DNA from 3 places in the Sphaerisporangium aureirubrum genome. Region 2 is predicted to be linked to each of the others. Evidence: riboswitches for the same ligand, from Rfam matches in the RefSeq annotation. Region 2 holds a riboswitch; each other region holds the start of a gene.
What was found. Region 2 has a riboswitch for cobalamin ahead of ACFP1K_RS23150 (ribonucleoside-diphosphate reductase subunit alpha). Riboswitches for the same ligand answer to the same signal wherever they lie in the genome.

Region 1 (9,917 bases), on a different contig from region 2:
CGTCGACGCCGTCTTCGGCAACGAGTCCCGCTGGGGGCTCGGCTTCGGCCTCGGCCGGCCCGACGTCACCAAGGAGGTCCCCGGCGCGTTCGGCATGAGCGGCGCGGGCGGCAGCCACGCCTACGCCGACACCGCGACCGGCATGACGCTCGCCGTCACCAAGAACCGCCTCAGTCTCGATTTCTCCACCGTCAACCAGATCAACGAGCTGGTGCTCGGCCCGGACGCCTGAGCGGCAGGTCAGGCCGGGCAGTCGTCGTCATCGGGGCGGGTCTCCTGGGCGAGCGCCGTGTCGCCGTCCTCGCGGGCCGTCGTCTCGGCCTTCTTGACCTTCGGCTTCTCGGGCGACCGGACGATGATCTGCAGGGTGATGTGACAGACCTTGACGTTCTTGCACAGGGCGCTCTGCACGTTGGTCGCGCCGCCGGCGTTCTGGGTGGAGGTGTGCTGGGTGCCGCGCTGGACGGTCGGGCTCTTGATGTCGACGAAGGTGCGGTTGCGCTTGCCGTTGCCCGCGTCGACGCTCTTGGGGTCGTCGCCGCGGATCTCGGCGTGCTTCACGGGCCGCCGGCCGCCCTTGCCGTCCGCGCTCGTGGGGGACGCGGTGGCGAGGACGGCCAGGCTGCCGAGGAGTGTCAGGACGAGGACCGTCCCGGCGGTGGGTCGTCGGCTCATCTGAGCCTTTGGCGGATCTTGCACACCCGGTGCTTCTTCACGCAGGCGCCCGACAGCGAGAAGATGCCGCCGCCAATGGCGGAGTTCTCCGCGTGCTGAACGCCGCTCAGGTACGCCGGGCTGTTCCATTCGACGAAGATGTTGTTGCGCTTACCGTTGCCGATCCGCAGCCGGATCGAGCCGCCGTCGTCGTGCGAGTGGGCCCTCGGCCGTCCCTGCGCCGTGGCGGCGTGCGCGGCGCCCCCCAGGGACACGACTCCCCCGGAGAGGACGAGCGCCGAGACGACGAGCGCGGCCCGTCCCGCCCGGCCGGCTCGGCTCCGCCTGTTTCGTGAGTCCATTCGGTGTGCACCTCGATCGTCTGATGGTGGGCGACGCCGCCGGCCCCGGTGACAGAAAGCTCCTACCCGATCACTGCGCACGGACCCCTCGGCCGATCGATCACGGCACCTGCGTTTGCGGAGTTTTTGCCCGTCCACCGGAAGGCTCGGTGGCCCTCGGCCCCCACGCGACGGCCCCGCCGCCATCGGCCCGCCGCCTGCACACCAAGGGCTGACCGCGGGGGCTACGATGTCCGAGGTTTCCGGCCGGGGGAGGGGTTTGGGTGGATTTGACGGAGCGTGGTGTGGAGTTCGCGGCGTTCTGGCGGGAGCGGCATCTGTCCACCCTGTCCACCGTCCGTCCCGACGGCACCCCGCACGTGGTCCCCGTGGGGGTGACCCTGGACATCCCCAGCGGCATCGCCCGCGTGATCACCTCGGGTACCTCCCACAAGGCCCGCCTTGTCGCCGCGACCCCCGGCGTCTCCGTGGCCCTCTGCCAGGTCGACGGCCGCCGCTGGTCCACCCTGGAAGGCCGCGCCGTCCTGCGCGCCGCCCCCGAGGACGTCGCCGACGCCGAGCGCCGCTACACCGCCCGCTACAAGCCCCCTCGCCCCAACCCGGCCCGCGTCGTCCTGGAGATCCAGGTGACCCGCGTACTGGGCAACGTATGATCACCGTCGTCGGCATCGGCGCGGACGGCTGGGACGGCATCTCCACCGCCTCCCGGCTCGCCATCAGCGCCGCCGAGGTGCTCGTCGGCAGTCCGCGGCAGCTGGACCTGATCCCGCCGACCCCCGCCGAACGCCTCCCTCTCCCCTCCCCCCTGCTCCCCGCGTTACCGGAACTGCTCACCGCACACGAAGACCAGGAGGTCTGCGTGCTGGCCAGCGGCGACCCCATGTTCTTCGGCATCGGCGCCACCCTGGCCCGCCTGCTCGGCCCCGGCGCCCTGCGCGTGCTGCCCCACGTGTCGTCCCTCTCCCTGGCCTGCGCCCGCCTCGGCTGGCCGGTCGAGCGGGTCACCCCGATCAGCCTGCTCGGCCGCCCCCTCGCGGCCGTGACCGCCACGCTCCAGCCCGGCGCCCGCGTGCTCGTGCTCAGCCCGGACGGCGGCACCCCGGCCGAGGTGGCCGCCCTGCTCACCGGACGCGGCTACGGCGCCAGCACCCTCACCGTCCTGTCCGACCTCGGCACACCGGCGGAGACCAGGGTGTCCGGCACCGCCGCCACGTGGGCCCACCCCGCCACGGCCCCCCTCAACGTGATCGCCGTCGAGTGCGCCCCCGCCGGCGGCACCCGCCCGCTCCCGAGGACCCCCGGCCTCCCGGACGACGCCTTCGACCACGACGGCCAGATCACCAAACGCGAGGTCCGCGCCGTCACCCTGTCCCGCCTCGCCCCCATGCCCGGCGAACTCCTGTGGGACGTCGGCGCCGGCGCCGGCAGCGTCGCCATCGAATGGATGCGCACCCACCCCACCTGCGCCGCCATCGCCGTCGAGAGCCACCCCGCCCGCGCCACCCGCATCCGCCGCAACGCGGAAATCCTCGGCGTCCCCACCCTCCGCCTGATCGAGTCCCACGCCCCCGAGGCCCTGGCCGGCCTCCCCGCCCCGGACGCCGTCTTCGTCGGCGGCGGGACCACCACGCCAGGCGTCCTGGAAACCTCCTGGCACGCCCTCCGCCCCGGCGGCCGGCTGGTCGTCAACGCCGTGACCCTCGAATCTGAGGCGGTCGTCACCCGGTGGCACGCCGCCCACGGCGGCGACCTGACCCGCCTGTCGGTCCACCGCGCGTCCCCGATCGGCGGCTTCACAGGCTGGCGCGCCATGATGCCGGTGACCATCTGGGCCACCACAAAAGAGGACATGTCATGACCGTGTACTTCATCGGTGCCGGCCCGGGAGCCCCGGACCTCATCACCGTGCGCGGGCTACGCCTTCTGGAGTCCTCTCCCGTCTGCCTGTACGCCGGCTCCCTGGTCCCCCGCGAACTCCTGGACTCCTGCCCCCCCGGAGCCCGCCTGGTGGACACCGCGAACCTCGACCTGAACGAGATCGTCACCGAACTGCACGACGCCCACCGCGCCGGCCGGGACGTGGCCCGCCTCCACTCCGGCGACCCCTCCGTCTTCAGCGCCATGGCCGAGCAGATGCGCCGCCTGGACACCCTGAACGTCCCCTACGAGATCGTCCCCGGCGTCCCCGCCTTCGCCGCCGCCGCGGCCTCCCTCGGCCGCGAGCTCACCGTCCCCGGCGTCGCCCAGACCGTCATCCTGACCCGCACCGCCGCCCGCGCCACCCCCATGCCCGAGGGCGAGGACCTCCCCAGCCTGAGCACGAGCCGCTCCACGATGGTCATCCACCTGGCCGTCCAGCGCATCGACGCCGTGGTCGCCGACCTCATCCCCTCCTACGGCCCCGACTGCCCCACCGCCGTGGTGGCCCGGGCCAGCCGCCCCGACGAGCTCATCCTCCGCGGCCCCCTGTCCACCATCCCCACCCTGGTCAAGGAAGCCGGTGTGAGACGCACCGCCGTGATCATCGTCGGGAAGGCCCTGGCCGCCGCCGGTTTCCCCGGCAGCCACCTGTACAGCACCACCCGCCCCCGCCCCTGACCAGCAAGGACCGGTGACCCCCATGCGGCGAGTGCTGATCCTGGGCGGCACGGCCGAGGCCCGCGCCCTGGCCGCCACCCTCACGAACGACCCCACCCTCCACGTCATCTCCTCCCTCGCAGGCCGGGTGACCAACCCCCGCCTCCCCGAAGGAGAGGTCCGCCAGGGCGGCTTCGGCGGCCCCGACGGCTTGGCCGCCTACATCCGCGACCAGGCCATCACCGCCGTGATCGACGCCACCCACCCCTTCGCCCAGCAGATGACCACCTCCGCCCTCCAGGCCACCACCCGAACCGCGACCCCCTTCCTCCTCCTACGCCGCCCCCCCTGGCACCCCACCCCCACCGACAACTGGCATCACGCCGACTCCCTGACCGCCGCCGCCACCCTCCTCACCACCCACAACCACACCAGAGCCTTCCTGACCACCGGCCGCCGCAGCCTCCCCGCCTTCACCCCCCTCACCCACCTGTGGTTCCTGGCCAGATCCGTAGACCCCCCCAACCCCCCCATCCCCCCAAATGTCCAAATCCTCCTGGCCCGCGGCCCCTACACCGTCCCCGGCGAACTCTCCCTCATGCGAACCCACAGGATCGACGTCCTGATCACCAAGAACAGCGGCGGCCAAATGACCACCGCCAAACTAACCGCCGCCCGCGACCTGTCCCTCCCCGTAATCATGATCGACCGCCCCCCGCCTCCCCCCGGCGTCCCCTATGCCGAAACGGTGGAGGCCGCATCGGCCTGGCTCCGCACCGGCGAGGCCGCCGCTCAGACGGGGTAACGGCGGGGAGTGTAGACGTGGCCCTGGGGGGTCAGGCGGGTCTGGGTGGAGCCGATGATCAATAGGGAGCGCATGTCGACGGTGGTGGGGTCGAGGGTGGCGAGGGTGGTGATGGTGAGGTGTTCGTCGGGGGAGCCTATGTTGCGGCCGATCACTACGGGGGTGGTGGGCGGGCGGTGGGTCAGGAGGAGGTCGCGGGTGGCGGCCACCTGCCAGGTCCGGGTTTTGGAGGCGGGGTTGTAGATGGCAAGGACCAGGTCGGCTTGGGCGGCGGCGGTCAGGCGGGTCTCTACGACGTCCCAGGGCTTCAGCTGGTCGGAGAGGGAGATCACGCAGTAGTCGTGGCCCAGGGGGGCGCCGGCTTTGGCGGCTACGGCTTGGGCGGCGGTCAGGCCTGGGAGGACGCGGACGGGGACCGTGTCGTATTCGGGGGCGGTGGCGGCTTCCAGGACGGCGGAGGCCATGGCGAAGACGCCTGGGTCGCCGGAGGAGACCACGGCGACGCGGGCGCCGGACAGGGCCAGGTCCAGGGCGTGGCGGGCCCTTTCGGCCTCGGCGCGGTTGTCGGTACGGTGGCGGGTCTGGCGGGGGTTGGGGGGGACGCGGTCGACGTAGGGGGCGTAGCCGACCAGGTCGGTGGCGGTGGACAGGGCTTCCTGGGCTTCGGGGGTGAGCCACGGGCGGCCGGCGGGGCCGAGGCCCACCACGGTCACCTCTCCGGGGTGTGACTCCGCGGGGCGGGGGCGCTCGGGGACCTTGTGGGCGTGGGGGCTCGGGAGGAGGGCCAGGGAGAAGTAGGGGACGTCGGCGGGGTCGACGTCCTTCAGGGGGGCCAGGCGTTCGGCGGAGGTGGTGGCCCGTTCCACGTACCAGGCGTCGTCCAGGCGGCCGGCCTCGGCGAGGGCGTCACGGACCTTCTCGAAGGTGCGGCCGAGTTTGAGGACGGCGGCGGAGTCGGTGGTGCGGAGCTTCTCCGCGAGCACGTCGCCGGGGAGGGTGCCGGGGAGGATGGTGAGGGTCTCCTCGTGCTCCACCAGCGGGCGGCCGAGGACGGCGGAGGCGGCGCTGACCGAGGTGACACCGGGCACGACCTCGGTGGGGTAGCGGTGCGCGAGGCGCTTGTGCAGGTGCATGTAGGAGCCGTAGAAGAGCGGGTCGCCCTCGCTCAGCACCACGACGGTACGGCCGGCGTCCAGGTGGGAGGACAGGCGGGCGGCGCAGTCGGTGTAGAAGTCCTCGAGGGCTCCCCGGTAGCCGCCGGGGTGGTCGGTGGTCTCGGTGGTGAGCGGGTACATCAGCAGCTCCTCCACCTGGCCGTCCCGCATGTACGGGCGGGCGATGGAGCGCGCGATGCTGCGGCCGTGCCGCGCGGCGTGGTAGGCGATCACGTCCGCCTCGCCGATCAGCCGGGCCGCCTTGACCGTCACCAGTTCCGGGTCGCCGGGGCCGAGGCCGACGCCGTACAGCCGTCCCGTCATGCCGATCACTCCACCTCGTTGGCGATGGCGTTGACCGCCGCCGCCGTCATGGCACTGCCGCCCCTGCGGCCGTGCACCACCAGATACGGGAGGCCGCTGCCGGCCAGGGCCCGCTTGGACTCGGCCGCCCCGATGAAGCCCACCGGGATGCCGAGCACCGCGGCCGGGCGGCCCGCTCCTTCCTCGACGAGTTCGAGCAGGCGGAACAGCGCGGTGGGGGCGTTGCCCACCGCGACGACCGCGCCGTCCAGGCGGTCGCGCCACAGTTCGAGCGCCGCGGCGCTACGGGTGGTGCCGAGACGTGCGGCCAGTTCCGGCACGCCGGGCGCGCCGAGCGTGCACACCACGTCGTTGGCGGCGGGCAGCCTGCTCCTGGTGACCCCGGAGGCGACCATCATGGCGTCGCACAACACCGGGGCGCCGCCGCGCAGCGCGGCTCGGGCCGAGGTGACGACGTCCGGCGACCAGTCCAGGTCGTCCACGAGGTCGGTCATCCCGCAGGCGTGGATCATCCGCACCGCCACCACGGCGACGTCGGAGGGAATACCGGTGAGGTCGGTCTCGGCGCGGATGGTGGCGAACGAGCGCCGGTAGATCTCGGGCCCGTCGCGCAGGTAGTCGTTCACCGCTGCCTTTCCTGAATGACGGACTCCTCGACGCGGTGGCCCGTGTCCTGGGTGACGGCGGGTTCTTCGACGCGGTAGCCCGTGCCGGTGGCCACGTACTGGAGTACCGGCCCGCGGGGCAGCCCGCAGCGCCGTTCGCATCCCGACCAGTGGACGGGCGGGCCGCCCGGCCCGGTGCGGCCGGACACCCAGCGGGTCACGTCGTGCCGTACGTCGGCGAGGGCCTTGGCGCAGCCGGGACGCCCCGTGCAGGCGGACACGCCGGCCCACGGGGAGGCGGGGTCGCAGACCAGGCCGGTGCCCGCGAGGACCCGTGCCACCTCGTCGGCCCGCGCGGCGGTGAGGTCGAGCACGACGACCGTCCGCCACGGCGTCAGGCGCAGCGCGGGGCCGTCCGGGGCCGCCGGTACGGCCGCCAGCGCCTCCGCCTGCGGCACGGTGAGCCGTCCGAGGGGCACGACGACCTCAAGTGCCACCCGCCCGTCGCGCTGGGGCAACGGCCCGGCACCCGCTCGCGGCGCGCCCTCGTGCGGCGTGACGTCCGGGTGCGGCGTGACGGCTGGACGGGGGTGCGCGAGGCGGGCGGCGATCCGGGCCGGGCCGTCGTCGAGGTCGGCTACGCGCCAGGCGGAGCCGTCCTGCGCGTCGCGCTCGGCGAGGAAGCCCTCGGCGGCGGCGATCATCAGGGGGACCGGGCCGGCGGTGGCGAGGCCGGTGTCCACACCCGCGAGCAGGACCGTTCCGGACGCCGCCCCGCGCGCGGGGACGAACGTGACGTCGGCGCCGAGGCCTGTCATGTCGCCCGTGCCGTCGTCCACGGCGAACAGGAAACGGCCCGACAGGTCGGCCAGGGCGGCGCGGGCGCAGAGGGCCCGGTCGAGGGACGCCACGAGAGGGTCGGTGTCCACCAGGCCGGACGGGCCGCGGCCGGCGAGCGGGGAGGCGGCGATGTTGCGGACCCGTTCGTGGGTGGCGGACGGCAGCAGGTCGGCGTCCGCCATGCGCGCGGCGAACTCGGAGGGGGAACGCAGGCCGCGGACCTGCACGTTCGCCCGGGACGTCAGCTCGACGACGCCGGTGCCGAGCGTCCCCGCGCACGCGGCGAGCTCGCGGAGCTGGAGGGGAGTGAGCGCGCCGCCGGGAACGCGGATCCGGGCCAGCGGGCCGTCGGCCGCCGTGTGCACTTGAAGTGCCCCGGGACACGCGTCTGGGGGCGCTTGTCCGGAAAGGGGGGCTCTGCGCACGAAGAGATAGTAATGCCAGTTCTTCCGGCGGTCCCGTCAGCGTAATCTCCTCAGTAGGCGATGGCGGACGGAGGAAGCCGGTGCGAAGCCGGCGCGGTCCCGCCACTGTGACCGGGGAGCGACCCCCACCACGAGGCCACTGCCCGGCGACGGGCGGGAAGGCCGGGGTGAGCGTCGATCCGGGAGCCAGGAGACTCCTGCCGTCGCGACACCCACGACCGGGGCGAGGACCCCGAGGGAGGATGCTCCATGCTGCCGGTGCGGCCCGCGATCCTTTTGCTCTCCACATCAGACACCGACCTGCTCAGCGCCCGGTCCAGCGGGGCGGCGTACCGCCTCGGCAACCCGGCGCGGCTGGCCGTCGGCGACCTGCCCGCCCTGACGGCGGACGCCGACCTCGTCGTCGTCCGCATCCTCGGCGGGCGCCGCGCGTGGGAGGACGGCCTGGACCACCTGCTGGCCGGCCCGCTCCCCGTCGTGGTGCTCGGCGGCGAGCAGGCGCCGGACGCCGAGCTGATGAAACTTTCCACGGTCAGCGCGGGCACCTGCGCCGAGGCGCACGCCTACCTCGCGCACGGCGGCCCGGCCAACCTCACCGAGTTGCACGCCTTCCTGTCCGACACGGTGCTGCTCACCGGCCGCGGTTTCGCGCCCCCCGAGCCCGCGCCGTCCTGGGGACGTCTGGACCGCACCCCCGCGAGGGAAGACGGCCCGGTGATCGGCGTGCTGTACTACCGCGCGCACCACATGGCGGGCAACACCGCTTTCGTCGAGACGCTGTGCCGGGCCGTGGAGGACGCCGGGGGCCGCCCCCTGCCCGTCTTCTGCTCCTCGCTGCGCACCGCCGACCCCGCCCTGCTGGACACGCTGAGGGCCGCGGACGCCCTGGTCGTCACGGTGCTCGCCGCGGGCGGCTCCCGTCCGGCCACCGCGGGCGCGGGCGGCGACGACGAGGCGTGGGACGTCGGCGCGCTCGCCGAGCTGAACGTGCCGATCCTTCAGGGCCTCTGCCTGACGAGCGGCAGGCGCGAGTGGGAGGACAACGACGACGGCCTGTCACCTCTGGACGCCGCGTCCCAGGTGGCCATCCCCGAGTTCGACGGCCGCATCATCACGGTGCCGTTCTCGTTCAAGGAGATCGACGAGGACGGCCTGACCGTCTACGTGGCCGACCCCGAGCGGGCACGGCGGGTGGCGGGCATCGCCGTACGGCACGGGCTGCTCAGGCACGTCCCGCCGGCCGAGAAGCGGCTCGTCGTGATGCTGTCGGCGTACCCCACCAAGCACGCCCGGATGGGCAACGCCGTCGGGCTGGACACCCCGGCGAGCACGGTACGGCTGCTCGCCCGGCTCCAGCGCGAGGGCTACGACCTCGGCGACGGCTTCCCCGGGGTCGCCGGGCAGGACGGCGACGCGCTGATCCACGCGCTGATCGCGGCGGGCGGCCAGGACCAGGAATGGCTGACCGAGGAGCAGCTGGCCGCCAACCCGGTGCGCTTCCCGGCCGCCGCCTACCAGGAGTGGTACGCCACGCTGCCCGCCGGCCTGCGGGAGAAGATGGAACGGCACTGGGGCCCGCCGCCGGGCGAGTTGTTCGTGCACGAGGGCGACATCGTGCTGGCCGCGCTGCGGGCGGGCAACGTCGTGCTGATGGTGCAGCCGCCGCGCGGCTTCGGCGAGAACCCCATCGCCATCTACCACGACCCCGACCTGCCGCCGAGCCACCACTACCTGGCGGCCTACCGCTGGCTGTCGGCGGAGTTCGGCGCGCACGCGATGGTGCACGTGGGCAAGCACGGCAACCTCGAATGGCTGCCCGGCAAGTCGGCGGGCCTGTCGGCGTCCTGCGGGCCGGACGCGGCGCTCGGCGAGCTGCCGCTGGTGTACCCGTTCCTGGTGAACGACCCCGGCGAGGGCACCCAGGCCAAGCGGCGGGCGCACGCCGTGCTGGTGGACCACATGGTGCCGCCGATGGCCCGCGCCGACACCTACGGCGACATCGCGCGGCTGGAGCAGCTGCTGGACGAGCACGCCACCATCGCCGCGATGGACCCGGCCAAGCTGCCCGCCATCAGGGCGCAGATCTGGACGCTCATCCAGGCGGCGCGGCTCGACCACGACCTCGGGCTGGAGGACCGGCCGCACGACACCGAGTTCGACGACTTCATCCT
Region 2 (9,917 bases):
AATCCATGAATGCCAAGCGGGCAATGACGTTGAGGGCCCAGTGGCTCGGCCGAGAGCTGCGACAGCTCCGGGAAATGAGCGGGCTCACCCTCAAGGAGGCGGGCGGCTTCGTTCAGCGTGACGGCGGGACCATCAGTCGCGTGGAAGCCGGCATCTATCCCGCGCGGACACCCGATGTGCTCGCGATGCTGGATCTGTACGGTGTCACCGACACAACCCGTCGGGACGGTTTACTACGACTGGCGCGTGAGGTGTGGCAGAGCGGTTGGTGGGACAGCTACTCCGAAGACCTGTCCAAGGTCATGGTCGATTACGCCTGGGTCGAGTCCCGTGCCCGCCGGATCCGCTCCTTCGACGCGCTGGTGATCCCCGGTCTGTTGCAGACCCGCCCGTACATGGAGGCGGTGCAGCAGGCCGTCGTAGATTCCTCTCCTGTGCAGATCACCTCTGGAATCCGATTTCGTCTCACCCGTCAGCAGATCCTTACCGGCCCGGAGCCACCCCATGTCGAGGCGATCTTGGACGAGAGCCTCCTGCGTCGACGCCAAGGAGGACGGGAGGTGCTGAAAGAACAACTCGACCACCTCGTCACCATCGCCGAACGGCCGAACATCGAGATACGCATCCTCCCTTTCACCTCGGGTGCCCACGCCAGTCCAGAGGGAGCCTTCAGGATCTTCGAGATGCCCGAACCGTATCCAGAGGTCGCCTACATGGACACTCCTGGTGGAGGGATTTACGCGGAAGCGAGTGAAGTGCAGCGGTTTATACTCAAGTTTGATCACATTCGCAGTGATTCACTGGATTCATCGGAATCGATCAAGCTGATACGAGCGACCGCCGAAGCTTTGCACTAGCGGGAATGGAGAGTCCTGCATGTCTACCTCCGAATACCAGCCAGTCGTCGCATGGCATATCAGCACCTTCAGTCCCGACGGCGGCCCCAACTGTGTGGAGGCCGGTCCGTTGTCGGACGGCAGTGAGCGCATCGCCGTGCGGCACAGCCGGCACCCGGAGGGTCCGGTGATCATCTACACCCGGGCCGAGTGGGACGCGTTCCTGGCCGGGGTGCGGGCGAACGAGTTCGACTTCGAGTAGGGGAGAGGCCAGTGGCAACGGTGGGTCCGGGGGCGCGATGCGGAGCCTGGGATTCTTGCACGTAGGTGGCCTTGGATTCCCTCCCCGAAACAGCTGTCCTCATCAGCCCGACTGCCTGGAGGCAGCAGTCCGATGTTGCTGAGTTTCCGCGTGGCCAACCATCGTTCGCTCCGTACCGAGCAGCAGTTGCTGCTCGCTCCCAGCTCTGGCGTCGGCACTCCGGCGGAAGCCGATTGGCGAGCTGTTCCGGTGGCCGGAATCTTCGGTCCCAACGCTTCGGGCAAGTCGAACGTCATAGACGCGTTGCTGTACATGCGAGACCTGGTACTCGGCTCCCTACGGGAGAGTGAGCCGGATGGAGGGATCCGGCGTCACCCCTTCGCGTTGGACGCCGCCGCGTGTGAAGAGCCGTCCACGTACGTGGTCGATCTGCTGCTCGAAGGCGTTCGGTACACGTACGGGTTCGCGGTGGACGACGCGCGGGTGGTGGAGGAGTGGATGTGCAGCTATCCGCATAGGCGGAAAAGCATCATTTTTCACCGAAAGCTTGATGAGTATTCGCACAGGGAGCCTTCGCAGTCCACGGTGCAGGAAATCACGGCGTCGAACGTGCTCTACCTGTCCGTGGCGGCGAGAACGAAGCAGGTGCTCGTCCGGCCGGTGTACGACTGGTTCGCGGGTGTCCTCAGCCGCAAGGCGACGGGCCTCCGTGTCCCTGGTGGCAACGGCGATCTGAAGGTCATGGACGACCTCGGCCTCCTTGGGCGGCTGGCGGCGTTACTCCAGGCGGTGGACACCGGGATCGAGTTGGCCGAGGAGACTCAGAGCGAGCCGGACAGGCTATCCACTTGCATGGACAGCCCCGACGGCCACCCGCTGGCTGCGGACAAGTACATGATCTTCAGGCATCGGGCGCGGGACGGCACGTTCGCCCTGAGATGGCGAGATCAGTCGCTCGGGACCCGAGTTCTCTTCGAGATATGCCTGCCGATCCTCTTGTCGCTGGATCGGGGCACGCCCTTGCTGGTGGACGAGTTGGACTCCAGCCTGCATCCGTACTTGTCGGCCCGGCTGATCCGCTTGTTCGCCGACCCGTCGACCAATCCACGGGGCGCACAGCTCGTCTTCACCAGCCTTGACGTCACGCTGCTCGGGCGGATCCAGGGGGAGGAGGTGCTGGGCCGGGATCATGTCTGGTTCACGGAAAAGGACGAATATGGGGTGACCGAGTTGTTTGCCCTTTCCGGGTTCGAGACCCGCGAGGAAGAGAGCTGGGGTCGGAGATACCTTGCCGGGCGCTGTGGCGCTGTCCCTGTCGTCGATGACGATCTCTTCGCCGCCGCTCTGGCAACGCGTGCGGAGGGGGACGACGACGGTGTGTCGGGAGCGCGCGGCCAGGAAGGTCGGCGCTGAACAGCTTGGGTGACTCCCGCTGTTTGGCGTGCCGGCGTCGGTTCCTATGCTGCTTCGGGAGAGGGGGGCCGATGGGCGAGGGACGTGGGGTGTGGCCGCGGCGGGATGGGGCGGCGGTTGAGTTGGTTGGGGTTGGGGTCAGGGTGGGTGGGGGGAGGGTGTTGGTGGATGAGGTGGATTGGCGGGTGGAGTTTGGGGGGCATTGGGTGGTGCTTGGGGGTAATGGGGCTGGGAAGACGACGTTGCTGGGGATTGCGGGGGCTGTGCGGCATCCGAGTTCGGGGGTGGCTTCGGTGCTGGGGCATCGGCTGGGGCGGGTGGATATGCGGGAGTTGCGGCGGCATATCGGGCTGGTGGCGGTTGGTCGGCGGCTGGTGGATGAGGAGTTGATGGAGGAGGAGGGGCTCACCGCTCATGAGGTGGTGCTGACGGGGTTCACGGGTACCAGTGCGCCGCTGTGGGACCGGTACGGGGGCGCCGAGCACGAGCGGGCGCATGCCCTGCTGGCCGATCTCGGGTGCAAGGATCTGGCGGACCGGCCGTTCGCGGTGTGTTCCCAGGGGGAGCGTGCTCGTGTGCGGGTCGCCCGGGCGCTGATGCCCGATCCCGCGCTTCTCCTGCTGGACGAGCCCTTCGCGGGGCTCGATCTTCCCGGTCGGGAAGACCTCATCGCCGCGGTGGAGGACCTGGCGCGCGCCCATCCGTCTCTCACCACGATCCTCGTGACCCATCACCTGGAGGAGGTGCCGGCCACCACCACCCATGCCCTCCTTCTCCGTGACGCCCGTGTGCTCGCCTCCGGCCCGGTGCGGGAGACTCTCACCTCCGCGACGCTGTCGGCCTGCTTCGCCCGGCCCCTCACCCTCGGCCACCTGGACGGTCGCTGGCATGTCCGCGCGGTCAGAGACGGCGGTGGGTCCAGCGGCCGGCCAGGAGGGTGCCGGTGATCTCGATGTCGCGGAGGGCGTCAGGGGGGAGGGCCGAGGGGTCGTCGGCGGTGATGACCAGGTCGGCGGGGGCGCCGGGGGAGAGGTCGGCTCGGGTGGAGGCGGAGAGGGCGGCCTTCAGGGGGAGGGACTGCTCGGGGTGCCATGGGGGGCGGGTGTCGTCGGTTCTGGTCACGGCGGAGGCTATGCCGTCCCAGGGGTTCAGGGGGGCCACGGGGGCGTCGGAGCCGAATTCCAAGGTCGCGCCGGCGGCGAGGAGGGTGGCGTAGGGGTAGGCGCGGTGGGTCTGGCCTTTCCAGTAGGTGTCGGCGATCTCCCGGTCGTCGGGGGCGTGCGAGGGCTGGACGCCGGCCACCAGGCCATGGCGGGCGAATCTGGGGAGGTCGGTGGGGGTCACCAGCTGGGCGTGTTCTATGCGGCCGGGGCAGCCCACGGCTTCGAAGGCGTCCAGGGTTATGCCCACGGCCAGGTCGCCGATGGCGTGGACGGCGGGGTGGACGCCGTGGGCGGTGGCGAGGGCCATCAGGGTGCGGAGTTCCTCGGGCTGGATCTCCAGGGAGCCGAGGAACGAGGTGCCGGGGTAAGGGATCTCGCAGTAGGCGGTCTTGGTGTTGAGGGAGCCGTCGGTGAAGATCTTGACGGGGCCGACCGTCAGGAGGCCGCCTGAGCCGGGGACGGGGGCGCCGGTGCGCAGGCCGCGGCCGATGGCCTCCTCCAGGCGGTTCCTGGGGATGGAGCAGATGACGCGGACGTCGAGCCGGTGGGCACGGGCGCGGCGGGTCCAGTCGGTGACGTTGTCCGCCATCTCGAAGTCCTGGAAGCCGACCACGCCCCGGGCGGCGGCCGCGGTGGCGGCCTCGGTCACCCAGCGGTCCAGTTCCCGTTGCGGAGGCTTCGGCAGGGCGGTCACGGCGGCGTAGCACTCCTGCTCGCGCAGCACGCCCGTGGGGTGGTCGCCCCGGCCGATCAGGGTCAGGGCGGCGGGGCTGAGCCAGACCGTGTGCAGGTCCTGGCTCATCAAGGCGATGGCGACGCCGGGGGCCGCGGCCTCCAGCAGGGACTTGTGCGGCGTGTCCGGCCACAGGCCGTCGCGGAAGCCGAACCCCACGGCGATCCCGGAGCCCGGGGCGGCGGAGGTCATCAGCGTCACCGCCTCGCGCGCCGAGCGGGCGCCGCCGAGGTCCACCCGGCGGCGGGTCTGCGCCCACTGGACGGCGTGCACGTGCGCGTCCCACAGTCCCGGCAGCACGGTTCCGCCCAGGACGTCCACCGTCTCCGTGCCGGGCGGCGGCTCGGCGCCGGGCTCCGCGATCACGCCGTCGACGACCAGGACATCGAGGATGGGCCCGCCGAGACCAGCACGGGCGTTGCGCAGCAGGAGTGAGGACATGCCGTGAATGGTAGGGCCGCCCTGGAACACCCGATCGATCTTCCCGGCCTTCCCCTGAACAATGAGGGGGCACCCGGGATCCGGCCGGCCCACCGCTTCGCCGAGGGCCCCGAGGGGATCGGGCGGGTGTCCCGGCCCCCGCTCGCCGGGGGCCCCGAGATCCTCGGGAAGGGATCGGCCTGTGCGCAGAACCATGGCCCCGCTGCTGGTCACCGTCCTCGTGGTCTTCACCGCCTACCAACTCCTCACCCCGGTCCTGGCGCCGCTGTCCCGTGAGCTGGAGCTGACCGAGACCGAGCTCGGGATCGTATCCGGGGCTGGCCGGGTTCGCGGCCGTCGCGGCGCTCGGCGTGGACGGCGCGCTGCCCCCGGGGGCGGCCTTCGCGCTGATGATCCTGACCCGGGGCCTGGTGTTCGGCGCCGCCCTCGTCGCGCTCGGCCTGGTGTGGGCGTCCCCCGCCGCCCGGCGGGACGGCGCCCCCGCGCCGGAGGCCCCGCAGGATGCCGGGGTGTCCCCCTGAGACACGCCGATACGAGATGTGGCGGTGTGACGTAGGGGGCACCCCCATATATGGTGTTCCTCGCAGCTGGTTCGGCCGCTCATCCAGGGTGGCCGAGGCAAGAGGGAACCCGGTGCGGCCATGTCCGCGCGCACTCGCGCGCGCTCGCCAATTCCGGGACTGCCCCGCAGCGGTGATTGGGAACGAACGCCGTCATGAAGCACTGGATCCCCCCGGCCCCGAGCCGGAGCGGCCCGGGAAGCGACGGCCAGTAGGCGAACGCGGCGTCCCGCCGTGCTGCCCATGAGTCCGAAGACCTGCCAGCGCGCCGCGCGCCGCCGATAGGCGCGCGGCCGGTCCGAGGCCGCGTGGGACGGCCGGCGGCCCCGGCACACGCCCCGGCGTGGCCGTCGGCATGCCCCTCCCCGCGCGCACCGGGCCCACCGGTCACAAGGGTCGCGAGGAGAGAGCTGTGACGGTAACCGAGAACATGCCCGTGAGGGTGCGCGGGCGCGACGGCTCCGCCGAGCCGGTCGACCTCGGCAGGCTCGTCCGGGCGGTGGAGCGCCGGGCGGCCGGCCTGGGGGACGTCGACCCGCTGCGGGTGGCGACCAGGACGATCGCCGGGCTGTACGACGGGGTGACCGCCGCCGAGGTGGAGCGGCTGGCCGTCCAGACCGCCGCCGAGCTGATCGGCGAGGAGCCGCAGTACTCCCGCCTGGCCGCCCGGCTGCTGTCGGCGTGCGTCGCCGATGAGGTGCGCGGCCAGGGCGTCGCGTCGTTCAGCCGGTCGATCCGGCTCGGCCACGAGCTGGGGCTGATCGGCGATGAGACGGCCCGGTTCGTCGCGGCCAACGCCCGCGAGCTGGACGACGCCGTCGACCCCGAGGGGGACCTGCGGTTCGAGTACTTCGGCCTGCGCACCGTCTACGACCGCTACCTGCTGCGCCACCCGGCCGGCAGGCAGGTGGTGGAGACCCCGCAGTACTGGCTGCTGCGGGTGGCCTGCGGCCTGTCCGCCACCGCGGCGGAGGCCGCCGGGTTCTACCGGCTGATGTCGTCGCTGGCCTACCTGCCGAGCTCGCCGACGCTGTTCAACTCCGGCACCCGGCACACCCAGATGTCGTCCTGTTATCTGGTCGACTCCCCGAGGGACGACCTCGGCTCCATCTACGAGCGGTACGCCCAGGTGGCGCGCCTGTCGAAGTTCGCCGGCGGCATCGGCATCGCGTGGTCGCGGGTGCGGTCCAGGGGCGCGCTGATCCGGGGCACCAACGGCCGCTCCAACGGCATCGTGCCGTTCCTGCGCACCCTGGACGCGTCGGTGGCCGCGGTGAACCAGGGCGGGCGGCGCAAGGGCGCGGCCTGCGTGTACCTGGAGCCGTGGCACCCCGACGTCGAGGAGTTCCTGGAGCTGCGCGACAACACCGGCGAGGACGCGCGGCGCACCCACAACCTGAACCTGGCCAACTGGATCCCCGACGAGTTCATGCGCCGGGTGGAGGCCGACCAGATGTGGTCGCTGTTCGACCCCGACGAGGTGCCCGAGCTGCCCGACCTGTGGGGGGAGGAGTTCGACGCCGCCTACCGGGCCGCCGAGGAGCGGGGCCGCTTCGTCCGCCAGGTCCGGGCCCGCGACCTGTACGGCAGGATGATGCGCACGCTGGCCCAGACCGGCAACGGGTGGATGACGTTCAAGGACACCTCCAACCGGCTGTGCAACCAGACCGCCGGGCCCGGCGCGGTGGTCCACCTGTCCAACCTGTGCACCGAGATCATCGAGGTGTCCGGCGACGACGAGACCGCCGTGTGCAACCTCGGCTCGGTCAACCTGGCCGCGCACCTGACCGGTGACGGGATGGACTGGACGCGGCTGCGGGCCACCGTCCGGACCGCGGTGACGTTCCTGGACCGGGTGATCGACATCAACTACTACCCGACCGAGCAGGCCGCGGCGAGCAACCCGCGCTGGCGCCCGGTCGGCCTCGGCGTGATGGGCCTCCAGGACGTCTTCTTCGCGCTGCGCCTGCCGTTCGACTCGGCGAAGGCCAGGGAGCTGTCCACCCGGATCGCCGAGGAGATCTACCTCACGGCGCTGGAGACCTCCGCCGAGATGGCCGAGCGGTACGGCGCCCACCCGGCCTACGACCGCACCCGCGCCGCCCAGGGCATGCTGCAGCCCGACCTGTGGGGGGTGACCGGCGCCCAGACCGCGCGGTGGGCGGCGCTGCGGCGGCGGATCGCCGCGCACGGGCTGCGCAACTCGCTGCTGATCGCGATCGCGCCGACCGCCACCATCGCCTCGATCGCGGGGTGCTACGAGTGCGTCGAGCCCCAGGTGTCCAACCTCTTCAAGCGCGAGACCCTCAGCGGCGAGTTCCTGCAGATCAACACCGTGCTGGTCGCCGAGCTGAAGGCCCGCGGCCTGTGGGACCAGGAGACGCGGGACGCCGTCAAGCGGGCCGAGGGCTCGGTCCAGGGCATCGAGGCCCTCCCGGCGGAGGTGCGCGAGCTGTTCCGCACGGCGTGGGAGCTGCCGCAGCGCGCGCTGATCGACATGGCCGCCGCCCGGGGGCCGTACGTCGACCAGAGCCAGTCGCTCAACCTGTTCATGGGCTCCCCGACCATCGGCAAGCTCAGCTCGATGTACCTGCACGCCTGGAAGTCGGGCCTGAAGACGACGTACTACCTGCGCTCGCGCCCCGCGACCAGGATCCAGCAGGCCACGGTGACCGTGCCGGGCCCGGCGGCGCCCCTGGACGAGGCCGTCGCCTGCTCCCTGGAGAACCCCGAGTCCTGCGAGGCCTGCCAGTGACGCCCGCCCCCGCCTCCCCCAGGAATGGAAAGGACATCGTGACCGAGGCCCCGATGCTGCTCGACCCGGGCATGGACCTGACCTTGCGGCCCATGCGCTACCCGCGCTTCTTCGACCGGTTCCGGGAGGCGATCAAGAACACCTGGACGGTCGAGGAGGTCGACCTGCACTCCGACCTCGCGGACCTGGCCCGCATGTCCCCGGCGGAACGGCACCTGATCGGCAGGCTGGTCGCGTTCTTCGCCACCGGCGACACGATCGTGGCCAACAACCTGGTGCTCAACCTCTACCAGCACGTCAACTCCCCGGAGGGACGGCTGTACCTGTCCCGGCAGCTGTTCGAGGAGGCGGTGCACGTCCAGTTCTACCTGAACCTGCTGGACACCTACGTGCCCGGCGAACGTGAGCGCTCCGAGGCGTTCGCCGCGATCGAGAACATCCCCTCGATCCGGAGCAAGGCCGAGTTCTGCTTCCGCTGGATCGACTCGCTCCACGGGCTGCGCGAGCTGCGCACCCGGGAGGACCGCCGGGCCTTCCTGCTCAACCTGATCTGCTTCGCCGCCTGCATCGAGGGGCTGTTCTTCTACGGCGCCTTCGCGTACGTGTACTTCCTGCGCTCACGGGGCCTGCTCAACGGCCTGGCCTCCGGCACGAACTGGGTGTTCCGCGACGAGTCACTGCACATGGCCTTCGCCTTCGACGTGGTGGACACCGTGCGCGCCGAGGAGCCCGGCCTGTTCGACGACGAGATGCGGCGCCAGGTCGGCGAGATGATCGCCGAGGCGGTGGACTGCGAGACCCGGTTCGCCGAGGACCTGCTCGGCGGGGGAGTGCCCGGCCTGTCCCTGGCGGACATGCGCGCCTACCTGGAGCACGTGGCCGACCGGCGGCTCGCCCAGCTGGGCATCCCCCCGAGGTACGGGGCCCGCAACCCCTTCGCCTTCATGGAGCTGCAGGACGTCCAGGAGCTGTCCAACTTCTTCGAGCGGCGGGTGTCGGCGTACCAGGTCGGGGTGACCGGCACGGTCGGCTTCGACGACGACTTCTGACGCGGGCCCGTCCGGAGGGGGCCGCCGCCCAAGGCGGATCTTTACCGGACGAGCCCGCGGGCCCGGGGGGACGGGCCGCACGGGCCGCGTGGTCTCGGTGTGCTCCGCGCGGCCCGTACGGCGTTTCAGTGGGTGGCGGCGAACTGCTCGGATTCGGTGGAGCCCTTCAGGGCCACGGTCGAGGAGTCGGGCGCGACGGCCGTGCTGACCAGGTCGAAGTACCCGGTGCCGACCTCCCGCTGGTGGCGGGTGGCGGTGTAGCCGTTGCGCTCGGCGGCGAACTCCTCCTCCTGGAGGCGGACGTAGGCCGGCATGCCGTCGTCGGCGTAGCCGCGGGCCAGGTCGAACATCGAGTAGTTCAGCGAGTGGAAGCCCGCCAGGGTGATGAACTGGAAGCGGTACCCCATGTGGCCGAGCTCGCGCTGGAACTTGGCGATGGTGGCGTCGTCGAGGTGCTTCCTCCAGTTGAACGACGGCGAGCAGTTGTAGGCGAGCATCTGGCCGGGGTACTCGGCCTTGATCGCCTCGGCGAAGCGGCGGGCCACGTCCAGGTCCGGCGTGGAGGTCTCCATCCACAGCAGGTCGGAGTACGGCGCGTAGGCCAGGCCGCGCGCGACGCAGGCCTCCACGCCGTTGCGCACCCGGTAGAACCCCTCGGCGGTGCGCTCGCCGGTGGCGAACACCGCGTCGCGCGGGTCGACGTCG
Region 3 (9,917 bases), on a different contig from region 2:
CCCTCGGGGACGGGGAATCGCGCCGCCCGCCGCGCGGCGCGGACCGGCCGCGCCGGTCGCAGACCGCTCAACGACCGATTGCAAGTCCGTGACGTCGGCCCGATATGGGTTGTACGGGGCCGGTCACGCTGCGACGCTGGGAAAGCACACTGATCGGGAACAGGAGGCGGAGATGCCCCGCCTGTACCATCTCGTCGCGGGGTTAAGCGCTCTCGGATCGCTCACCCTCGGCATGCATCCCCACCCCAGCGGATCAACCGATCGCGTAACACCTGGAACGGTCCGGGTCGAGGCGCGTTCACATGTGACGATCAACCTGTTCGACGACCGGGGGGTCATCCAGCAGGTGGTTCGCGAGTACGACGCCCCGGTGGGCACCGGGAGCGGCTTCGTGGTGGCGCCCGAGGGGGTGGTCGTCACCGCGACCGGCGTCGTGCAGTCCGGCAAGGATCCGGCCGTGTACGCCGCCAACCGGGCGTTCGCCGAATACTTCAACGTCAAGATCCCCGCCGACTTCTCCCGGCACACGCTGAAGGACGCCGGGCTCAACCGGCGGCTCCAGGCCTGTTACCCGCCGCAGGGGCAGAACTCCACCTGCATCGCCACGGCCACCACCAAGGTCACCGTGTTCCCGTACGCCGACCCGCCCGCGCCGGAGGGCTACCCCGCCGACCTGCTGCACACCGGGGCCTCCGCCGGAGCGCCGGCCGTGCTCAAGCTCACCAAGGGCGGCGAGGACGCCACGCTTCCCACCGTGCCGCTCGGCACGTCGCTGGGCAGCGGCATCGAGTCAGTGGACGTCATCGGGCTGCCCGCCCGGCCGAACGCCAAGGCGCCGCCCAAGGTGGCGACCGCGCACCTGGACCCACCCGGAGGACGGACGTTCAAGGCGTCCGAGCGGGCCAAGCTCGAAGACTTCCTGATCGCCGACGGCCAGGGCGGCGCGGTGATCGACGACGGCAGGAGCGAGGTGATCGGGCTGCTCGCCGGGGGGAACGGGTCGGCGCTGACCCTCACCCCCGTGGACGACATCCGGACGGCGCTGGTCGCGGCGAACCTCACCGCCCGGCGGGGCCCGGTGGACGTGGTCTACGAGACCGCGCTGGCGCCCTACCACAACAAGTTCTTCGGCAACGCGATCCCCGTGCTGGAGCAGGTGCTGAGGCTGCGCCCCGACCACGCCGTGGCCCAGGACCACCTGCGCTTCGCCCGTGCCAACCGCGCCGCCGTCCCCACGCCGTCCCGCACGGGTACCGCCGCCGCCGGCGTCCCGGCCCCCGGCCGCGCCACCCTCTCACCGCTGGCACTCGCGGCGGGCGGCGTGGTGCTCGCCGCCGCCCTGGTCGCCGTGGCCGTCCCGCTGACCGTCCGCCGCCGCCGTCGCCGGGCCATGGCCCCACCGGACCGGTCCCCGCTCGAACCCATCGGCGCCGCCGCCACCTGGCCTCCCCAGGGCGGCCGCACCGTGGAGTTCCCCGCCGTCACCAGCGGCGGCTCCTACCCGCCCCGTTCCCAGGGGGGCAACGCCCCGACCGGCAAACCCTCCGAGTCCGCCCCCGGCGGATCCGGGGCGCCGTTCCCGGGCGGGCCGGGGGCACCGCTCCCGGCCGGGCGTGCGCCGGGCGCGCCACCTGCGTCCGGAGCGGGCGGCCCGGAGGCGGGTGCCGCGGGTGCCGCCCGCGCGGAGGACTCCGGCGCGGGAGCGTCCGCGGCGGGAGGGCCCTCACCGGGAGGGTCTTCGCCAGGAGGGCCCTCGCCGGGAGGCTCTTCATCGAGGCCGCCGGGTACCTGGGTGGCCGGTCCGGGGGCACCTGGCAGCGGAGCGGCGGACGCGCCGCCGTCCGGGGCGGGAGCCTCAGGAGCCTCCGGGGCGGGAAGCTCCGGGCCGGGGGCCTCCGGCGGGCAGGTTCAGTTCTGTACGCAGTGCGGGATGCGGCTCGGTAAGGCGCATCGGTTCTGCGGCTTCTGCGGGCATGCGGTGGAGCGATGAGCGAAGAGGGGTTTCCGATGCCGCCGCTGGTCGGGGCGCAGATCGCCGACTACCAGGTGGAGGCGGTGGTCGGGCGCGGGGGGATGGCCACGGTGTACCGGGCCAGGGACCGGCGGCTCGGCCGCGCGGTGGCGCTGAAGGTGCTGGCGCCGCAGCTGTCGCAGGACCCGCGCTTTCGTGAGCGGTTCGTGCGGGAGTCGCGGCTGGTGGCGGCCGTCGACCACCCCAACATCATCCCGATCTACGAGGCGGGCGAGCGCGACGACCTGCTGTTCATCGCGATGCGGTACGTCGAGGGCGCCGACCTGCGCAAGGTGATCCAGTCCGCGGGGCCGCTGCCAGTGGCCCGCGCGTACCGGCTGTTCACCCAGATCGCCTCGGCGCTGGACGCCGCCCACCAGCAGGGCCTGGTGCACCGGGACGTCAAACCGGCGAACATCCTGGTCACCGAGGGGTCCGACCGCGACCCCGAGCACATCTACCTGACCGACTTCGGGCTGACCAAGAGCACCTTCTCCGAGGCGGGGCTGACCAGCCACGGCCACTTCATGGGCACGCCGCGGTACGTCGCCCCCGAGCAGATCCGCGGCCTGGCCGTGGACGGGCGCAGCGACCTGTACGCGTTCGCCTGCGTGGTGTACGAGACGCTGGCCGGGCAGCCGCCGTTCCAGCGGGAGACCGAGCTGGCGCTGCTGTACGCGCACGTCTCGCACGACCCGCCGCCGCTGACGCCGTACCGGCCCGACCTGCCGCACGCCGTCAACCGGGTCATGGCCCGTGCGCTGGCCAAGACGCCCGCCGAGCGGTTCGGCACCTGCGGGGAGTTCGTCACCGCGCTGCGCGACGCGATCAGCGGCGAGGACGAGGCCCTCAGCCCGCCGGAGGGCCGCCCGGCCTGGAACTCCCCGCAGAACTCCCAAGGGGGCCAGAGGCACCACGAGGCGCAGGGACAGCAGGGACAACAGAGGCAGCAGGAGCCGCACATGGCTCAGGCGTACGGGGGCCAAGGGGCTCAGGCGTACGGGAACCAGGAGGCCTACGGCTCCCAGAGCGGCCCGCGGCAGCAGGGGCACGGCGAGCTCAGGCCCCACGGGCAGCAGGGCGCCGCCGTCCAGCACGAGGGATACAACTCCCCGGCCGGCTACGGCGGCAGGGACGAACGGGGATCGCTGACCCGTCCGGGCTCCGAGCCCGCGCGCAGGAAGCGGCGCCCGCACGTCGCGCTGCTCGTCGGGGGCGGGGCCGTGGTGGTGGCCCTGGCCGTCGCCGCCACGCTCCTGTTCGGGCAGGGGACCTCGCCGCTGGCCACCAAGGACAAGACCTACCCGGGGACGACGGCCGCGCCGTTCACGTTCCAGTACCCGGGCGGGTGGTCGGCCGTCACGCACGCCGACGAGTACGTCGTGGCCTCCCCCGCCGCGGCGCAGTTCGACACGCTGTTCTCGGTGCCCATCGCCTCGGACTGGTCCGCCGTGAACCAGCTGCTGGCCACCACCCCGGACCAGGCGACCGGCGTCTTCGCCCGGGTCAGCGACACGATCACCACCTCGGACTCGCCGGAGGAGCTGAAGCGCAGCCTGAGCTTCGTGCTGCCCGGCCCGGCGGACTTCGCCTCGGCGCCGTCCACCGCCACGGTGGCCGGGCGCCCGGCGTTCAAGCTGACCGGCGTGGTCAACGACCCGGCGCAGCAGGGCCGCCTGGACCTGGTGGTCTACATCGTCAGCCGGGGCCAGGGGCAGCCGGTCGTCCTGATCGCCTTCTTCTGCCCGCCGGCCCGGTGCAGCGCGACCGCGATGGACCACCTGATCGGCACGGTGGCGTTCACCTAGGGTCCCCGCGCCCAGGCGCGGGCCCCGTCCAGCACCGCCGCGTGGACGGCGCGGGCGACGCGGGCGCCCCACACCGACCGGGGCCCGCCGAACGGCTCCGGGGGCCCGTGGACGGGGACGGCCACGCAGACGGCGTCCGAGGCGGTGCCCGTGCAGGCGTACCCGGCTTCGATCAGGGCCTGGGTCTTGGCCTCGGTCACGGTCATCACCGCGTTGACCAGGGCGGCGTCGCTCATCGCCACCGGGACGGCCACGATGATGTTGATCGTCCCGGGGCGCGGCGACGGGGGGCGCAGCTCGGGGTCCGCGGCGCCCTCGGGGGCGGCGGCCCAGGTGGGGACGCGCAGGCCGACCGTGGCGACCGCCTCGGCGCCGTGGTCGGCGGCGCGGGTGTGACGGCCGACCGACGCCGCGGTCAGCATGCCTACGCCGGGGCCGGGCGGCGCCATCTCCCGCAGGTGCTCCACCGGGTCGGTCCGGGAGTACCCGGCGTCCACCTGGGCGTTGAGCACCCACTCGGCGGGACCGATGCCGCCGCCCAGCACGGCGGAGGAGATCATGCGCCACCCGGGCCCGAACCGCCACAGCAGCGAGGCCAGCCGCGCGCCGTCCTCGTGCCGGTGGCTCAGCGACAACATCGGCTCTCCTCGCGTCGGGGGACCCGGAAGCCTACCGGCTCAGCTCACCGGCCCCGGGGAGTGAGCGGGGCGGACGAGGCTGACCTGGGGGCGCCCGTCGGCGCCGGGGGTGACCGCGACCCTGGCGGCGAAGTGCCGGGACAGCAGCGGCTCGGTCAGCACCCGCGCCGCGGGCCCGGACGCGACCGGCCTCCCGCCCGCGAGCAGCAGCATCGAGTCGGCGTACTGCCCGGCCAGGCCGACGTCGTGGATCGTGGTCACCACCGTGAGCCCGTCGGCGAGCCTGAGCCGGTCCACCAGCTCCAGCACGTGCTGCTGGTGGCCGAGGTCGAGCGCGGTGGTGGGCTCGTCCAGCAGCAGCACCGGGGCCTGCTGCACCAGCGCGCGGGCCAGCACCACCCGCTGCCGCTCGCCCCCGGACAGCTGCCCGAGCGGCCGGGCCGCGAGGCCGGCCAGGTCGAGCCGTTCCAGGACCGACCAGGTGACCTCCCGGTCCCGGGGGCCCTCCCTGCCGAGGTAGGCGATGTAGGGGGTGCGGCCGAGCAGGGCGTACTCGTACACCGTCAGGCCCGGCGGGAGCACCGGGGTCTGCGGCGCGTACGCCATCAGCCTGGCGCGGCGGCGCGGCGGCAGGCCGCGCACCGGGGTGCCGTCCACCAGCACCTCGCCGCGCGCCGCCAGCAGGCCGCTCATCGCGCGCAGCAGGGTGGTCTTGCCGGCGCCGTTCGGCCCGATGACGGCGAGCCACTCGCCGGGCGCGACGGTCAGCGCGACCTCCGACAGCACCGGCCGCCCGCCGAGGTCGGCCGACAGGTCCCGCACGACGACGCCGCCGGTCACGTCTCGGCCTGCCGGGTGGCGCGCAGGACGGCGACGAAGAAGGGCGCGCCGATGAACGCGGTGACCACGCCGATGGGCAGCTCGGCGGGGGCGAGCGCGGTGCGGGCCACCAGGTCGGCGAGGACCAGGAACGCCGCCCCCGCCAGCAGGGACAGCGGCAGCACCACGCGGTACGAGCCGCCCGCGAGGCGCCGCACGGCGTGCGGGACGACCACCCCGACGAACCCGATCAGGCCGCCGACCGCGACCGCCGACGCGGTCGCCAGGGACGCGGCGCACAGGATCACCAGCCGGGCCCGGCCGGCGTTCACCCCGAGCCCGGACGCCTCGTCGTCGCCGACGGACAGCACGTCGAGGACGCGGCCGTGCGCGAGCAGCACGACGGCCGACACCACGGCGTACGGCGCGATCAGCCAGACCTGCGACCAGTCGGCGCCGATGCCGCCGAGGATCCAGGAGTAGATCCGCTGCAGCCGGTCGACCTCGACCTGCTGCACGAAGGCCTGCAGCGCGGACAGGAACGACGCCACCGCGATGCCCGCGAGCAGCAGCGTCGCCGTCCCGCCGCCGTCCCGCCCGGCCGTGCGCCCGAGGCCGTACGCCAGCAGCACCCCGCCGACCGCGCCGCCGAACGCCGCCAGGGGCACCAGGGACTCCACCTGGACGATCACGATCACCAGCGTGGCGGTGAACCCGGCCCCCGCCGCCGCCCCCAGCAGGTACGGATCGGCCAGCGGGTTGCGGAACACCCCCTGGTACCCCGCCCCCGCCATGGCGAGCAGCCCGCCGACGACGGCGGCCAGCACCACGCGGGGCAGCCGGAGCTGGAACAGCAGCCCGTACTCGACCGGCGACAGGCCCGAGTCCGCGGACACGAACGGCAGCCGGTCCACCAGCGCCAGCAGCACGCCCCGCACCGGGATCCCCGCGGCCCCGGCGACCAGCCCGGCCACCACGCACGCCGCCAGCCCGGCCGCCGTGACGGCGTACGCGACCGGCCGCACCCACACGGGCCGCGGCGCGGCGGCCTTGGCGGGTGCGGGGGGAGCCGGTCCGGTCACGGGTGCGGCTCCGTGGGCCGGGTTCAGGTGGCGGCCTTCTCGACGGCCGCGCCGACCGTCTCGACCAGGTCGGCGACGCGCGGGCCCCAGCGGGAGGCGATGTCGTCGTCCAGGAGGACCACCTGGTCCTTGGCGATGGCGGACAGGCCGGACCAGCCGGGGCGCTTCGCCAGGGTCTCCTTGGACTGGGCGCAGCACTTGGTGTCCGCCAGGAAGATCAGGTCGGGGTCGGCCTTCACCACGAACTCGCCGGACAGCTTGGGGTAGCCGCCCGCCGGGTCGGGGGCCTCGTCGGCGATGTTGGTCAGCCCGAACAGGCCGTAGATCTGCCCGATGAAGGTGTCCGAGGTCACCGAGTACGGCGTGCTGTCCAGCTCGTGGTAGAAGCTGAGCTTCGCGTCCCGGGGCGCGGCGGTCAGCCGTTCGATGCGCTGCCGCATGCCGGTGACCACCTCGCCCGCCTTGGCGGCGTTCCCCGTGGCGGCGCCGAGGTCGGTGATCTGGTCGTAGCTGTCCGCGAGCTTCGCCGCCGCCGGTTCGAGCAGCACCGGGACGCCGACCTTGGTGAGGGCCGCGACGATGCCGCCGGTGTCGTTGGCCAGCACCACCAGGTCGGGCTTCTCGGCGACGATCGCCTCGGCGTTCGGCTTGAAGCCCGACAGGTCCGTCTTGGGGGCGTCCGCTGGATAGGTCGACTGGTCGTCCACCGCGACCACCTGGGGTCCGGCGCCGATGGCGAACAGCCCTTCCGTCGCGCTCGGGGACAGCGAGACGATGCGCGCCGGCCTGGCGGGCACGGTGACCGCGCCGTTGCCCGCCTGCACGGTCACCGGGAAGCCCGCGGCCGGGGCGGACGCGGACGGCGAGGCGGTGCCGGGGGAGGCGGGGGCGGCGGCGCCGTCGCCCTGGCCGCATCCGGCCAGGGCCAGCGCGCCAAGGGACACGCCCGCCACGGCCGTGCGAAATGGCCTCACGTGGGGCTCCTCTGCTCACCGCGGAACTCGAGGACCCGGCGCGGGCGACGGATCACCCTTTTCCACGAGGGTTGACTGCGTCGGCGTGGCGCACAGGCGACCTGGCTCGGCCCGGAGGCCTCACAGTTGCGGGACAGCGCCGGAGTCGCACCGGACTTCGCTGTGCCCCACGCGTTCCCCGAAACCGTACCAACCCCGGCGGAGGAGGCCCAGGTCAGGTGAGCTGGGCCTCGGCGCTGGTGATGAGCTCCTGCAGGTGGAGGCCGTGCCAGGCGTTCAGCGGGTGGTCGAGCCGGTGCGTGCGGACGGTGGCGGCGAAGTCGGCGACCATCTCGGGGAAGACGTCGTAGCCGAGGTTGCCGCCGTCCAGGGTCTCGGTGCCGTGGCGGCCGAAGACGGCCACGTGGGAGGAGCCGCGGTCCACCTGGGCGGCCATGGAGAGGGACGCCTCGCTCACGGCGCCGGTCTCGTGGTCGAGCAGGAGCCCCACCCAGCCGAGGGGGTGGCCGTGGGCGCGGACGGCGACCACCCGGCCGAGGGCGGCGTCCAGCATGTCGATCATGTGGGGGCCCACGTCGAGGATGGCCCCGCGCTCGCGGCGCCACGGTGACTCGATGGTGTGCAGGGCGCCGGAGACGTTGACGGCGTGGCCGCCGAACGGCTCGATGACGCGGGCCTTGTCGAGGAAGGCGCGGGTGGCGGCCGAGTAGCGGAAGGTGAGGACCATCTGGCTCGGCACGCCGGCCGTGGCGATGGCGGCGGCCAGGCGGCGGGCGGAGTCCAGGTCGGCGGCGAGCGGCTTCTCCAGCAGCAGCGCCTTGCCCGCCTTGGCGGCCTGCACGGCCAGCTCGGCCTGCACCGCGGGCGGCACGCAGAAGGCGACGGCCTCGCAGGCGTCGAACAGCTCCTCGATGCGCTCGTACACGGGGGCGCCGAGCCGGGCGGCCGCTCTCGGCCGGCGCGCCCACACCCCGGCCAGCCGGGTGTGCGGCCCCCGGGCCAGCGTGGGGGCGTGCACCGCCTGCGCCCACGGTCCCGCTCCGACCAGACCCACAGAAACCGGCTCCACGACGCTCCGTTCCCCGAAATGTCCTTAATATCCGCTTATGTCGTGCCGACAGTAGACCATCACCGCCGTAATGGGCACGTGATGGGCCGTAGCGCCGGCGCCCTCGCGGATACGTGCGGACACGGTAGCGCGACGCTCGCCGTTCATCGGGTTCATACGGTCCATTCGGTCCCGTGGTTCACGCCGTTCACCCGGGAAACGGCCGGTTCTCGGCGATTGCGCTTATGCGGGTTCTGACACAGAGGGGTTGATCGAGGTCAGAGATCGTGATAGGCCATGCATCATGTGGCTTTCGCCGTAAGAGCGGGCTTTGTCTTCTTCGAGACTCTTGCGGCACCCGGTGCGCGAGGGAGCGCTGTTCGCACAGACGCTCTACCGGGTTCAACGAAGTGGGAGATCGATGCCGGTCGTCAGTGGCGTGCCCCGGATCCGGCGCGCCGTTCGCTGCACGCTCACCCGCGCGATGCCGCGCCTGGCCCGCGAACCGGCCGACGGCCTGGCCGCGCTGGCCACCCGGGCGGGCGGAGACGTCGTACGGCTGAGGCTCGGGCCGTTCCGCCCCTACCTGGTCACCCACCCGGACCACGTGCAGCACGTGCTGCGCGGCAACTGGACGAACTACGCGCGCCAGGGCATGTTCTGGCGTCCGCTGAACCGCCTGCTCGGCGACGGCATCCTCGGCGACGGGGACACCTGGGCGTCCAGCCGCAAGATCCTCCAGCAGGTGTTCACCGCCCCGTACGTCAGCTCGCTGGCGGGCGCGATCGCCTCGACGGTCGACGCGCGGGTCGGCGAGCTGGACCGGCACGCGCGCTCCGGGCGCGCCGTGGACGCCGCCCGTGAGATGGCCGCCATCGTCAACCAGAGCGTGGTGCGGGTGCTGTTCGGGAACGCGATCTCCCGGGCGGACAGCGAGCGCCTGATCACCGCCTATCACGCGGCCGACGCGGCGGTCTCGTTCCGCCTGCTGCTGCCGTTCCTGCCGTACGGGATCCGGATGCCCGGCGACCGCACGTTCCTCGCCGCCGTGCGCACCGTGGACGACGTGGTGCTGCCGGTGATCCGCGCCAGGGTCGCGGCGCCGGACGCCGGCGGGGACGACGTGGTGTCGGCGCTGTGCCGGGCGCACGCGCCGGACGGCGGGCCCGTGGACGAGCGGCGGGTGCGCGACGACCTGGTCAGCGTCTACGCGGCGGCCTCGGAGACCACGGCGACCACCCTGACCTGGCTGTGGCCGGTGCTGGACGCACACCCGGAGGTCGCGGCGGCCCTGTGCGCCGAGGTCGACCGGGTGGTCGGCGCGGGGCCCGCGCGGCCCGAGCACGTCCCCGAACTGCGCTACACCATGATGGTGCTGCGCGAGGTGATGCGCCTGTACCCGGCGGGGTGGCTGTTCCCCCGCATGGCCGTGGGCGACGACGTCGTCGGGGGCACCAGGATCCGTGCCGGGTCGATGGTGCTGATCAGCCCGTACGCCACGCACCGGCTGGAGGAGTTCTGGGACCGGCCGCTGGAG

Region 1: linked by a shared signal. The riboswitch ahead of cobN (cobaltochelatase subunit CobN) and the one ahead of ACFP1K_RS23150 (ribonucleoside-diphosphate reductase subunit alpha) in region 2 are both predicted to bind cobalamin.
Region 3: linked by a shared signal. The riboswitch ahead of ACFP1K_RS27970 (ABC transporter substrate-binding protein) and the one ahead of ACFP1K_RS23150 (ribonucleoside-diphosphate reductase subunit alpha) in region 2 are both predicted to bind cobalamin.

What each region holds. Positions count from the first base shown of each region.
Region 1 is NZ_JBHSRF010000013.1:104,924-114,840, forward strand. Features, by position in the region: gene ACFP1K_RS12560 (serine hydrolase domain-containing protein) at 1-232, shown strand, start outside; gene ACFP1K_RS12565 (hypothetical protein) at 241-675, opposite strand; gene ACFP1K_RS12570 (hypothetical protein) at 672-1,016, opposite strand; gene ACFP1K_RS12575 (TIGR03618 family F420-dependent PPOX class oxidoreductase) at 1,280-1,669, shown strand; gene cbiE (precorrin-6y C5,15-methyltransferase (decarboxylating) subunit CbiE) at 1,666-2,874, shown strand; gene cobM (precorrin-4 C(11)-methyltransferase) at 2,871-3,614, shown strand; gene ACFP1K_RS12590 (cobalt-precorrin-6A reductase) at 3,637-4,398, shown strand; gene ACFP1K_RS12595 (precorrin-2 C(20)-methyltransferase) at 4,386-5,876, opposite strand; gene ACFP1K_RS12600 (precorrin-8X methylmutase) at 5,882-6,502, opposite strand; gene cobG (precorrin-3B synthase) at 6,499-7,746, opposite strand; cobalamin riboswitch at 7,758-7,965, shown strand; gene cobN (cobaltochelatase subunit CobN) at 7,996-9,917, shown strand, end outside.
Region 2 is NZ_JBHSRF010000037.1:1,134-11,050, forward strand. Features, by position in the region: gene ACFP1K_RS23120 (helix-turn-helix domain-containing protein) at 6-857, shown strand; gene ACFP1K_RS23125 (DUF397 domain-containing protein) at 877-1,098, shown strand; gene ACFP1K_RS23130 (AAA family ATPase) at 1,231-2,511, shown strand; gene ACFP1K_RS23135 (ABC transporter ATP-binding protein) at 2,583-3,458, shown strand; gene ACFP1K_RS23140 (amidohydrolase) at 3,412-4,848, opposite strand; gene ACFP1K_RS23145 (hypothetical protein) at 5,199-5,369, shown strand; cobalamin riboswitch at 5,435-5,673, shown strand; gene ACFP1K_RS23150 (ribonucleoside-diphosphate reductase subunit alpha) at 5,821-8,163, shown strand; gene ACFP1K_RS23155 (ribonucleotide-diphosphate reductase subunit beta) at 8,202-9,212, shown strand; gene aceA (isocitrate lyase) at 9,338-9,917, opposite strand, start outside.
Region 3 is NZ_JBHSRF010000053.1:50,939-60,855, forward strand. Features, by position in the region: gene ACFP1K_RS27945 (hypothetical protein) at 305-1,990, shown strand; gene ACFP1K_RS27950 (serine/threonine-protein kinase) at 1,987-3,819, shown strand; gene ACFP1K_RS27955 (adenosylcobinamide amidohydrolase) at 3,816-4,457, opposite strand; gene ACFP1K_RS27960 (ABC transporter ATP-binding protein) at 4,497-5,297, opposite strand; gene ACFP1K_RS27965 (FecCD family ABC transporter permease) at 5,294-6,358, opposite strand; gene ACFP1K_RS27970 (ABC transporter substrate-binding protein) at 6,382-7,332, opposite strand; adenosylcobalamin (AdoCbl) riboswitch at 7,380-7,518, opposite strand; gene ACFP1K_RS27975 (Gfo/Idh/MocA family protein) at 7,547-8,386, opposite strand; gene ACFP1K_RS27980 (cytochrome P450) at 8,802-9,917, shown strand, end outside.